One region of the Rhodococcus ruber genome, then DNA from elsewhere that is predicted to be linked to it. Evidence: riboswitches for the same ligand, from Rfam matches in the RefSeq annotation. Region 1 holds a riboswitch; each other region holds the start of a gene.
What was found. A riboswitch is a leader RNA that binds a small molecule or an ion and turns the genes downstream of it on or off. The one in region 1 is predicted to bind S-adenosylmethionine.
Positions count from the first base shown of each region.

Region 1 (4,095 bases):
CCGTCGACCCAGTGTCCGGACAGGTCGACCTCGGGTTCGATGGAACAGCCGTCACCGAGCTCGAGCATGCCGGTGACCGGCGGCAGACTGTGCAGGTCGACGCCCTTTCCGACCTTCGCGCCCAGGGCGCGGGCGTAGTACAGCATCCACGGCGCCCCGGACAGGTTCACCGCACCGCTGGCCTCCGACAGCCGCAGCGCCGTCCACAGCCGGAGGTGTTCGCTGCCGCCTCTCCGATAGGTGCCGGCTTGCAGGTTGCGCAGCAGCAGCCGCGTCCCGGCGACGGCGACGGACATGCGGCCGAGCGGGGTCAGGAACAGCAGGATGCCGACCGTCACCCACCACCACGACACCGGAGCGAGCCACGGCACGTCGACGAACAGCGAGAAGACGTTGTTCGCGATCGCGAGCCAGGTCACCCACTGCAGCCCCGTGAGAGTGGTGAGTGGCACCGTGACGGCCAGTTGCAGCAGCTGCGCGCGGCGCGGAACGGGGGCCACCTGCCGCGGGGCGATCACCGCGGACGGCGCAAGGTCGTCGAGGTACTCGGCGAGCGAACCGAGTCGCGGATGGTCGTACAGTTCGGCGACGGTCATCGCGGGATAGCGTTCGCGCAGGGCCGTCACCAGCTGGGCCGCGGCGAGGGAGCCGCCGCCGAGTTCGAAGAAGTCGTCGTCGACGCTCTCGATCGGGGTGCCGAGAATCGACACCCACAGCCCGGCGACCCATTCGGCGGTCGGGTCGAGGCCGAGAGCCTCGGCGGCGGCGGCCTCGGCGCCGGGCAGCGGCCACGGAAGCGCGTTGCGGTCCACCTTGCCGGAGGTTCGGGTGGGCAGTTCGTCGACCAGCGCCAGTCTCGGGACCAGGGCTGCGGGCAGCTGCTCGCCGAGGAGGTCGCGCGCGGAGGCGAGGTCGAACTCGGGATCGGTGCTGGCGATGTAGCCGACGAGGATCGAGTGCCCGGCCGCCGTCTTGCGCACGGCGGCCGCGCCGCCGGCGACGCCGGGCAGGTTCTGCAGAGCGTTGTCGACTTCGCCGAGTTCGATGCGGCGGCCGCCGATCTTGACCTGATCGTCGGCGCGTCCCTGGAACAGCAGCCCCGCGCGGTCGAGGGTGACCAGGTCGCCGCTGCGGTAGGCGCGGTCCCAGCCGAGGGTGGGCATGGGGGCGTACTTCTCGGCGTCCTTGGCCGGGTCCAGATAGCGGGCCAGGCCGACACCGCCGATGACGAGTTCGCCGGTGCCGCCCTCCGGGACGGGGCGGCCCTCGCCGTCCACCACGGCGAGATCCCAGCCGTCGAGCGGCAGGCCGATGCGGACCGGGCCGGTGCCGTCCATCGTCGCCGCACACGCGACCACGGTGGCCTCGGTGGGTCCGTACGTGTTCCACACCTCGCGTCCGGGCACAGCCAGCCGCTCGGCGAGATCCGGTGGGCAGGCCTCCCCGCCGAAGATCAACAGCCGCACCGCTTCGAGCGCCTCGGCCGGCCACATCGCCGCGAGGGTCGGAACGGTGGAGACGACGCTGATGTCGCGGGAGACCAGCCACGGTCCGAGGTCCATCCCGGACCGCACGAGGGAGCGGGGCGCGGGGACGAGGCACGCGCCGTGCCGCCAGGCGAGCCACATCTCCTCGCAGGACGCGTCGAATGCGACCGACAGACCGGCCAGCACGCGGTCGCCGGGGCCGATCGGGTTCTCGCGCAGGAACAGCCGGGCCTCGGCGTCGACGAAGGCGGCGGCGCTGAGATGGCTGACGGCGACACCCTTGGGGGTGCCGGTGGAGCCGGAGGTGAAGATGATCCAGGCGGCGTCGTCGAGGCGCGGACCGCGCAGCTGCGGCTTCGGCGACGGCGGCGCGGTGCCCGGACCGATGCCGTCGGCGGTGACGACGGCGGTGACCTGCGCTTCCCCGAACACGAGCTCGGCGCGTTCGTCGGGGTCGTCCGCGTCCACCGGCACGTAGGCCGCGCCGGCCGCGAGAATGCCCAGGATCGTCACGTACAGGTCCGCGGAGCCGGACGGCATGCGCACGCCGACGCGGTCCCCGCCACCGACTCCCGCGTCGGCGAGCCGGTAGGAGCAGGCGACGACCTCCTCGACGAGTTCGGCGTAGCTGAGGGTGACGGATCCGTCGTCGACGGCCGGAGCGTCAGGGTGGGTGTCGGCGGTGGCACGCAGGATGTCGACGAGAGTGCGCGGGGCCGGGGCATGGGAGGAGCGGAGGAACTCCTCGGGGATGCGATACGACCGATCCGAATCCGTCGTGGGCTGGGCAGGCAATCGCATGTCCTTCTCTCGGCCTGGTGGTGCGTTCGTCCGGTTATCTCACGGTCAGGTGGACGGAGGGTGAACATCGGGTGTGTCGGTGCCCACTCGCGCGGTGGATTCTTCCGCGTCCCGCAACGCCGGAATCCCGGCCCGATGTCCGGCTCGGCGTGAGAAACCGCCTCTCCCTGGGGATTCGCGTTCCGGACGACCGACGGTGCGGTCCCGGTTTGACATCCGCGCGCGCTTTTGCCATCCTCTTCCGCAGGTCACGAGAACCAGCGACAAGCCCCGGCTAGCTGGTCGGCAACCCTCCTCCGCGGTGGGGTGCTCCGGGTGACGACCTGGCCGTGTTTCCACACCGGACACGGCAAGCGCGGATTCGGACCGTGATCGTACTCGGGCGACGAGGCGACCACCGGCGAATCCCTGAACGACGAGGGAACGTCATGACTGCCGCTGTACTGACCGCCGACACCTGTATCGCCCCGTTCGCCCGGGTCACCGGATGTGATCTCCAGGTGCCCCTAGTGCAGGGCGGTACCTGCACCTACGCCAACTTCGACTACGCGGCGAGCGCGCCGGCCCTCGAAGCGGTGACCGAGCGGATCGCCGAACTCCTGCCGTACTACGCCAGCGTGCATCGCGGTGCCGGTTACGCCTCGAGGATCTCCACCACCAGCTACGAGCAGGCCCGGGAGTCGGTGGCTCGATTCGTCTGTGCCGCAGACGATCAGGTGGTCGTGTTCACCCGCAACACCACCGACTCGCTCAATCTCCTGGCCGGAGCCGTGCCCGGCGACGTGGTGGTGCTCGACGTCGAGCACCACGCAAACCTGTTGCCCTGGAAGAACGCTCGCGTTGTCGAGGCTGCGGACACCGTCGCCGAGACGGTCCGCCGGCTCGTCGCGGAACTGTGCAGCCGGCCCGCCGCGCTGCTCGCCGTCACCGGCGCCTCCAACGTCACCGGCGAGGTCCTCCCGATCGCCGAACTCGCCGACGTCGCGCATGCCTGCGGTGCCCGGATCCTCGTCGACGGAGCACAATTGGTTCCGCACCGGCGGATCGACCTCGCCGCGCTCGGCGTCGACTACCTCGCGTTCTCGGGGCACAAGCTCTACGCTCCGTTCGGTGCCGGTGCTCTGGTGGGGCGCCGGGACTGGCTCGACGTCGCGGAACCGCACCTCGCAGGGGGTGGTGCGGTCCGCGACGTGAGTCTCGGCCACACCGAATGGGCTTGCGCCCCGGCGCGACACGAGGCGGGCACGCCCAACGTGCTCGGCGTCGCGGCCCTCGCCGCGGCGTGCGACGCGCTCGCCGGTTTCGACGCCGATGCCGTCACCGCGCACGAGGAGGCGTTGTGCCGGCGCCTGCTCGACGGGTTGCGCGGTGTCGACGGTGTCGAGATCCTGCGGCTGTGGAGCGACTCCCCGGACTCCGTGGGCATCGTCACCTTCACGGTCGCCGGCTTCGAGCCCGGCGAGGTGGCGTCGTATCTGTCCGCCGAGCACGGAATCGGGGTGCGCGACGGCCGGTTCTGCGCGCACCCGCTGCTCGCCCGGGTCGGGCTGCCCGGCGGCGCGGTTCGTGCCTCTCTCGGTCTCGGCAGTTCCTCCGCCGACGTGGATCGTCTGCTCGACGCGCTGCGCACGCTCGTCGATGCCGGTCCCGGCTGGACCTACGCGAAGACCGACGGACTGTGGGGGCCGTCGCCCGAGACCCGTCCGGGCCTGGCGGAGTCCACCGCCGGCGCGGCGCAGTGCAGCTGACCGGTTCCCCGGCGGGCCGTCGCACCGGCCGGGCCCGTCGTCCGGGCCGGCAGGGCTAG
Region 1 covers NZ_CP044211.1:981,893-985,987, forward strand. The annotation lists gene F1734_RS04605 (Pls/PosA family non-ribosomal peptide synthetase) at 1-2,288, opposite strand, end outside; SAM riboswitch class IV at 2,535-2,650, shown strand; gene F1734_RS04610 (aminotransferase class V-fold PLP-dependent enzyme) at 2,717-4,036, shown strand; gene F1734_RS04615 (YbaK/EbsC family protein) at 4,092-4,095, opposite strand, start outside.

Region 2 (4,095 bases), 770 kb from region 1:
CCCGACGCCGAGCCGATCATCCAGGGACGGGCGTTCGTCCACCAGGACCGGTTCGAGACCGTCGCACGGCTCCGCGCGATCGCGGAGGAGAAGAAGCTGACGCTGCGAGAGGTCGTGATCGACCAGTTCGAGCGCGGACCCCTCGTCGGTACCGCGGCACGGATCGCCGAGCAGATCGACGCCTTCGTGCAGAACGACGGCTCGGACGGGTTCATCCTCGGTTCGCACCTCGTGCCTTGGGGGCTCGACGATTTCGTCGACGAGGTGGTGCCCCTGCTGCAGGACCGTGGTGTCCTCCGCGTCGAGTACACCGGAACCACGCTGCGGCACAACCTCGGGCTGCGGGTGCCGGCCGATCCGGTGGCGGTCGGCGGTTAACCCACCTCCCGCGTGACACTCACCGATCGGGCGCAGACGCCCCGGCAGACGACGTCAGTGGTGCCGGTCTGTGCGGCCGCCGGCTTCACCACCCTGCTCGATTCGTCGGTGCTGAACATCGGCCTTCCCGCCTTGCGGACCGGTCTCGACGCGGGCGTTTCGCAGGTGCAGTGGATCCTGGCCGCATACTCGCTGAGCTTCGGTCTTGCGCTGGTCCCGGCAGGCCGGCTCGGCGATGTGGCCGGCCGGCGGCGGCTGTTCCTCGCGGGCATGACCCTCTTCGCGGTCATGGGGGTGTGCGGAGCTGTCGCGTCCGACCCCTGGACGGTCGTCGCCGCACGGGCCGGTCAGGGGGTCGGGGCGGGCCTGATCAGCGCGCAGGTGCTCGGGATCCTGGCCGAGAACTACACCGGCCCGGCGCGCGCCCGGGCCCTGGCCGCCTACAGCACGGCCGGAGGCCTCGCCGGGCTGTGCGGTCCACTCGTCGGTGGGCTGGTGCTCGGCGCTGCACCCGGGGACTACGGGTGGCGTGTTCTGCTGATTCTCAACGTGCCGTGCGCACTCGTCACACTCGTGCTCGCGGCCCGCCGCCTGCCCCCGGATCGGGGACGACCGTCGGCCCGCAGCGGGGTCGATGCCGGGGGCCTCGCGCTGCTCGCGGCGGCCACGACGCTGGTGATGGTGCCCGTGGTCTCCGAACCGGGTCCGGTGGGTGCGGTGTTCGCCGTCGGGGGAGCGGCGGTCTCACTCGCCACCTTCCTATGGTGGGAACGCCGTGTCGCCGTGCGCGGCGGCAAGCCCGTGCTGCTTCCCGAACTGACCGGATCCGGCGGATACATCCTCGGCACCTTGGTCGCACTGTTCTGGTTCGGTGCGGTGCTGTCCCTGAACACCGTCGTGAGCCTGTACCTCATCGAGGGGCGCGGCTATGCCGCGGTCCAGGCCGCCGCCGTGCTGTCCGCCGCCGCCGCGGCGATGGCCGTCGCCTCGGCCGTGGGGTGGCGGGTCGTCGCGCGATACGGCCGGGTGACGGTCGTCGTGGCGGTGGCGGCCGAGATCGCCGTCGTCGGTGGCTACGCCGCCGCTGTGCGGCACGACGCCACGATGCCGGTGTTCGTGGCGCTGGCCGCTCTGTCGGGCCTCTCGGGTGGATTCGTGGATGCACCCAACCGGGCGCTGACGCTCGAGTCGTCCCCGGCGGGCGGTCACGGTGTCGCGGCCGGGTTCCTGCAACTGTCACAGCGGTTGTCCGCGACGGTCGCCCTCGCCGCGGTGTCCGGCCTGTATCTGTCGGCGCTGGCGACGGACGGGGACGACTTCGCCGGTGCCGCGTCGGCCGGCCTCGCGGTGTGCGCCGCCATGCTCGCGGTGTCGCTGCTCTGTGCGCTCGCCGACCGGCGCCGTCGTGCCGACGCCGGGTTTCGATCACGGTGAGCGAAAGGGTTCTCCGAACTCGTTCGCAACGCGTACGGTCACCGGGAACCATCCAGAGCGACCGAGAGACCCGGCTCGACGACGTCGCAGCAACCCCCTGCCGCAGGTGAGGGTGCTACCGCCGGGAACGATGGAGGAGAAGGCATGGCAGGCGAGGGGTTCGTGGGCGCGTGGGCGCGCCTGCACGTCGACCTGTGCCGTCAGTGCTCGGGCCTCTGTCGCCCCCGATCCTGTCGCGCCTGAGCGGCGCAACCCAGTCGAAGAACTACGACCGTCTGCCCGGCCGGTGGCATCGCGAAGCGCGGTGCCATCGGCGCCTCACGAGATCATGGAGTTCCCCGGTGCCTGTTCCGTTCACCTCTGCCGCCCGACGTCGCGCCGTCGCGGGCGCCACCGCCGCAATCCTCACCGGTGGGCTCGCCGCGTGCGGCGCCGACACGGCGGGCACCTCCTCCGGTGGCGGCACCCCGCAGCCCGGCGGCACCCTGCGCTACGGCCTGTCCCAGGCCCCCACGTGTGCCGATCCCGCGCAGGCCGGCAGCAACCAGACCATCTACGTCGCCCGTCAGATCGTCGACTCGCTCACCGATCAGGACCCCGGGACCGGTGAACTGAAGCCGTGGCTCGCCGAAAGCTGGGAGGTGAACGGGGACGCCTCGGCGTTCACGTTCCGGCTGAAGGACGGCGTGACATTCAGTGACGGCACCCCGTTCACCGCGGAGTCGGTGAAGAAGAACTTCGACGCGATCGTCCAGACCCTCACCGGCGCCAAGGCAGCGCTGGCGGCGAGCTACCTGTCGGGGTACACCGGCACCACGGTGCTCGATCCGCTCACCGCCCAGGTGTCCTTCGCCGGACCGAACGCGCAGTTCCTGCAGGCGTCGTCGACGCTGCAACTCGGCTTCCTGTCCGACAGGGACGTCGCGAAGTCCGCGGAGGAACGCTGCGCCGGCGACCTGTCCGGCACCGGTCCCTTCGTCTACGAGGACTACCAGCAGGACAAGTCCGCCACGCTGGTCAAGCGCACTGGATACTCGTGGGGATCCGACGTTTTCGCGCACGACGGCGAGGCCTACCTCGATCGCATCGAGTTCACGATCGTCCCGGAGTCCGGTGTACGCACCGGCAGCCTCGCATCCGGCCAGCTCGACGCGATCAGCGATGCGCTGCCGCAGGACGCTTCCCAGATCGAAGGCAGCGGCGGACGGATCCTCACCACGCCGAACCCGGGTGTCCCGTTCGGTTTCCAGCCGAACGTCACCCGTGGCGTCCTGACCGATCCGGCGGTGCGCGCTGCGATCGTGCCGGCCCTCGACCGCCAGGAACTCGTCGACACCGTCCTCGGCCCCGATTTCCGGCCCGCGACCAGTACCCTCGCCTCCCGCACCCCCGGCTACGCCGCACTCGACGACGTCACCTACGACCCGGCGAAGTCGAAGTCGATCCTCGACGCCGCCGGCTGGGTTCCCGGCCCGGACGGCATCCGCGTCAAGGACGGCAACCGCCTGTCCTTCTCGGTGCTGTTCAGTTCGGTGTTCGCCGGCAACCAGGCGATCCTCGAGCTCGTGCAGCAGCAGCTGCGCGAGGTCGGTATCGACCTGCAGCTCGACCTGGTCTCCACCCCGGAAGCCACTGCCCGGCAGGGCACGAAGGACTTCGACGCCACCTACTACAACAGCACGCGCGCCGACGGCGACATCCTGCGCACCACGTTCGGACTCGACGGGCGCAACCTCAACAACCGCGGCCCGATCCCGGCGCTGGACGAGGTCCTGTCCGCGCAGCTGCGCACCACCGACCCGGCCGAACGCGGCGAGCTGATCGAGCAGGCACAGCAGCTCGTCCTCGACAACGGCCTGTGGCTGCCGACCGTGGAGCTGTCCCAGGCCATCGGTGCGGCGGGGGCGGTGCAGGACCTGAAGTTCGAGGCCTCCGCCCGGTTGCAGTTCTTCGACACCTGGCTGAGCGAGTAGACCATGGCCCGGTATCTCGGTTCCCGGCTCGTGCAGGCGCTGTTGGTGCTGTGGGCGGCGTTCACCGTCTCGTTCGGCGTGCTGTACCTGCTGCCGTCCGACCCGGTGAGCATCGCGGTCGACGGCGCCGGCAGCGGCACACCGGTGGATGCGGCCGCTGTCGCGCAACTGCAGGAGCGGTACGGGCTCGACCGTCCGTTGTCGGGGCAGTACCTTACTGCGCTGAGCAACGCCGTCCGGGGTGACTTCGGCATCTCGATCGTCACGGGACAACCCGTGACCGACGCGATCGCCGCCGCCGTACCCAGCA
Region 2 covers NZ_CP044211.1:215,793-219,887, forward strand. The annotation lists gene F1734_RS01050 (NtaA/DmoA family FMN-dependent monooxygenase) at 1-378, shown strand, start outside; gene F1734_RS01055 (MFS transporter) at 391-1,812, shown strand; SAM riboswitch class I at 1,858-1,949, shown strand; gene F1734_RS01060 (ABC transporter substrate-binding protein) at 2,154-3,785, shown strand; gene F1734_RS01065 (ABC transporter permease) at 3,789-4,095, shown strand, end outside.
Region 2: it holds a riboswitch for S-adenosylmethionine, as region 1 does, so the genes downstream of both, F1734_RS01060 (ABC transporter substrate-binding protein) here and F1734_RS04610 (aminotransferase class V-fold PLP-dependent enzyme) in region 1, are expected to answer to the same signal.

Region 3 (4,095 bases), 2.5 Mb from region 1:
GACGGTCCCGAGACGGCCGTCCTCCGGCGGCAGTTCCACGTGGCGCCGGTCGACGCGCGCCGTCAAGACGCGACCGCCTCGAGGCCGGTGGTGAGGTCGGCGAGGATGTCGTCGATGTGTTCGATGCCGACGGCGAGGCGGACCTGGCCGGGGGTGACGCCGGCGGCGAGTTGTTCGGCGGCGGTGAGCTGGGAGTGGGTGGTCGAGGCGGGGTGGATGACCAGCGAGCGCACGTCGCCGATGTTGGCGACGTGGCTGTGCAGGGTCAGCGCGTTCACGAACTTCTTGCCGGCGTCGACGCCGCCGGCGAGTTCGAAGGTGACGATCGCGCCGGTCCCGCGCGGGGCCAGGGCCCGGCCGCGCTGGTGCCAGGGGGAGGAGTCGAGGCCGGCGTAGGCGACGGCGGTGACCTCGGGGCGGCGGGCGAGGAAGTCGGCGACCCTGCCGGCGTTGGCGACGTGGCGTTCCATGCGCAGGCTCAGGGTCTCGAGGCCCTGGGCGATGAGGAAGGCGTTGAACGGGGAGACCGCGGCGCCGAGGTCGCGCAGCAGTTGCACGCGGGCCTTGAGGGCGTAGGCGGGGGCGCCGAGGTCGGCGTAGACCACGCCGTGGTAGCTGGGGTCGGGGGTGGTGAACTGGGGGTGGCGGGCGGTGCCGTCGGGTCCGGGGGCGGTCCAGTCGAAGGTGCCGCCGTCGACGATGACCCCGGCGATGGCGGTGCCGTGGCCGCCGAGGTATTTGGTGGCCGAGTGCACGACGATGTCGGCGCCGTGCTCGAGGGGGCGGATCAGGTAGGGGGTGGCGACGGTGTTGTCGACGATCAGCGGCAGGGCGTGCTCGTGGGCGACGGCGGCGACGCCGGGGATGTCGAGGAGGTGGTTTTTGGGGTTGGCGATGGTTTCGCCGTAGAAGGCGCGGGTGGTGGGGCGGACGGCGGCGCGCCACTGGTCGAGGTCGTCGGGGTCGTCGACGAAGGTGACCTCGATGCCGAGGCGGGGCAGGGTGTAGTGCAGCAGGTTGTAGGTGCCGCCGTAGAGGTAGGGGCTGGCGACGAGGTGGTCGCCGGCGGCGGCGAGGTTGAGGAGGGCGTAGGTCTCGGCGGCCTGGCCGGAGGCGAGGAGCAGGGCGGCGACGCCGCCCTCGAGGGCGGCGATGCGTTGTTCGACCGCGTCCTGGGTGGGGTTCATGATGCGGGTGTAGATGTTGCCGGGTTCGGTGAGGCCGAACAGGGCGGCGGCGTGGTCGGTGTTGTCGAAGGTGTAGCTGGTGGTCTGGTAGATCGGCAGGGCGCGGGCGCGGGTGTCGCCGCCGGCGGGCTGTCCTGCGTGGATCTGCTTGGTCTCGAAGCTCCAGCCGTCTTCGCGCCGGGTGTTCTCGCTGTCGGTCATGATGTCCTTACTGGCCGTGGTCGGGAGGTCGGGGCGGCTAGTGACGACAGCTCATGATCACAACCCTCATGACGAATACCTCCATCGGACCGGCTTGTCGTGCGGCGTGTCGCCGGACGACCGGGTCATCACCCGGAGCACCCCACCCTGGCCGGAGGGTTGCCGACCAGCAAGCCGGGGCTTCACGCTGGTACTCATGACCTGGCGCGAGTCTAGCGGCTCGGACGGACGCTTCGGTAGGCGACCCGTGCCTGCCGGGAGAGGGCGCCTGAGCAGGTGAAAGTTACCCGCGGGTAGCCGGGGGTGCGCTTGGCGGACCGGGGCGATAGCAGTACGCTCGTCTTGTTTGGACCGTGTTCCGCACGTGTGAGCACGCCATAAATGGTTCATTGAGCCGACCACGATCGCACCCACAAAGTGGGATCGACTTGGGACCAGGGACACTTCCTAGGAGGACGCGAAGCGCACATGTCCAAGATCAAGGTTGAAGGAACGGTCGTCGAACTCGACGGCGACGAGATGACCCGCATCATCTGGCAGTTCATCAAAGACAAGCTGATCCATCCCTACCTGGATGTGAATCTCGAGTACTACGACCTCGGCATCGAGCACCGCGATGCGACCGACGACCAGGTCACCGTCGATGCGGCCAACGCCATCAAGAAGCACGGCGTCGGCGTCAAGTGCGCGACCATCACTCCCGACGAGGCCCGGGTCGAGGAGTTCGGCCTGAAGAAGATGTGGCGCTCGCCCAACGGCACGATCCGTAACATCCTGGGCGGCACCATCTTCCGTGCCCCGATCATCATCTCGAACGTGCCGCGCCTGGTGCCGGGCTGGACCAAGCCGGTCATCGTCGGCCGTCACGCCTTCGGCGACCAGTACCGCGCCACCGACTTCAAGGTCGACCGCCCGGGCACCGTCACCATCACCTTCACGCCGGAGGACGGCTCCGAGCCGATCCAGCACGAGGTGTGCCGGATTCCCGAGGACGGCGGCGTCGTCATGGGGATGTACAACTACAAGAAGTCCATCCAGGACTTTGCGCGGGCCTCGCTGTCCTACGGCCTGCAGCAGAACTACCCGGTCTACCTCTCGACCAAGAACACGATCCTCAAGGCCTACGACGGCATGTTCAAGGACGAGTTCCAGCGGATCTACGAGGAGGAGTTCAAGGCGGAGTTCGACGCCGCCGGACTCACCTACGAGCACCGTCTCATCGACGACATGGTCGCTTCCTCGCTCAAGTGGGAGGGCGGCTACGTCTGGGCCTGCAAGAACTACGACGGCGACGTCCAGTCGGACACCGTCGCGCAGGGCTACGGTTCGCTGGGCCTGATGACCTCCGTGCTCATGACCCCGGACGGCAGGACCGTCGAGGCCGAGGCCGCGCACGGAACCGTCACCCGGCACTTCCGGCAGCACCAGGCCGGCAAGCCGACGTCGACGAACCCGATCGCGTCGATCTTCGCCTGGACCCGTGGTCTCGAGCACCGCGGCAAGCTCGACAACACCCCCGAGGTGATCGAGTTCGCCCAGCAGCTCGAGGACGTCGTCATCAAGACCGTCGAGGCCGGCCAGATGACCAAGGACCTCGCCCTGCTCATCGGGCCCGAGCAGGCTTGGCTGACCACCGAGGAGTTCCTCGCCGCGCTCGACGAGAACCTCCAGAAGGCCCGCGCCTGACGCACGGACCGCACACGACGGGACGCCCCTGCCGGGGGCGTCCCGTCGTCGTTCCGGGTCGGGACCGTCCGCTACGGTGACCGGCGTGCCTCATGTCGTCTCCACCGTCAACGTCAACGGTGTCCGTGCCGCCGCCGGCAAGGGCCTGCTCGCCTGGCTGGCCACCGAGCCCGCCGACATCGTGTGCCTGCAGGAGGTGCGCGCCACCGAGCAGCAGTTCCACGCGGCGATCGCGCCGGCCCTCGATGCCGGGTGGTACGTCGTGTCGGCCGAATCGGAGGCCAAGGGCCGTGCCGGGGTGGCGATCCTGTCCCGGCGCCCCGCCGACTCCTCGCGCGTCGGGTTCGACGAGGACGAGTTCGCCGCCTCCGGACGGTACGTCGAGGCGGACTTCGGCGATCTGACCGTCGGCAGTCTGTACCTGCCCACCGGGGAGGCCGGCACCCCGAAGCAGGAGGAGAAGGAGCGGTTCATGGCGTCGTTCGCGGCGCACCTGAACCACCGCGCCGCCGAGGTCGAGGCCGCGGCCCGGCACATGGTGGTGTGCGGGGACTGGAACATCGCCCACACCGAGCGTGACATCAAGAACTGGAAGGGCAACGTGAAGAAGTCCGGGTTCCTGCCCGGCGAGCGCGCCTGGCTCGATGCCCTCCTCGCCGACGGCCGCTGGGTCGACGTGGTGCGCGCCCTGCACCCGGACGTCGACGGCCCGTATTCGTGGTGGTCCTACCGCGGCAAGGCGTTCGACACCGACGCCGGCTGGCGGATCGACTACCACCTCGCAACGGCCGGGCTGGCCGCCCGGGCGAAGGAGGCCCGCGTCGAGCGGGCCGCCACCTATGCCGAGCGCTGGTCGGACCACGCCCCGGTCACCGTGCAGTTCCGCTGACCCGGGCGGACCCCGCGATCGGAGCCGACCTCCCGGGAGCGGCTCTCCACGCACGTGAAAGTATCGACAACCATGGCGAGCACTGCAGAACAGAACACCACCACGCCGACCGCCCGGCCGCGGGTGCTGTCG
Region 3 covers NZ_CP044211.1:4,007,519-4,011,613, reverse strand. The annotation lists gene metX (homoserine O-acetyltransferase MetX) at 1-66, opposite strand, end outside; gene F1734_RS18580 (bifunctional o-acetylhomoserine/o-acetylserine sulfhydrylase) at 63-1,388, opposite strand; SAM riboswitch class IV at 1,475-1,590, opposite strand; gene F1734_RS18575 (NADP-dependent isocitrate dehydrogenase) at 1,857-3,074, shown strand; gene F1734_RS18570 (exodeoxyribonuclease III) at 3,160-3,963, shown strand; gene trpS (tryptophan--tRNA ligase) at 4,036-4,095, shown strand, end outside.
Region 3: it holds a riboswitch for S-adenosylmethionine, as region 1 does, so the genes downstream of both, F1734_RS18580 (bifunctional o-acetylhomoserine/o-acetylserine sulfhydrylase) here and F1734_RS04610 (aminotransferase class V-fold PLP-dependent enzyme) in region 1, are expected to answer to the same signal.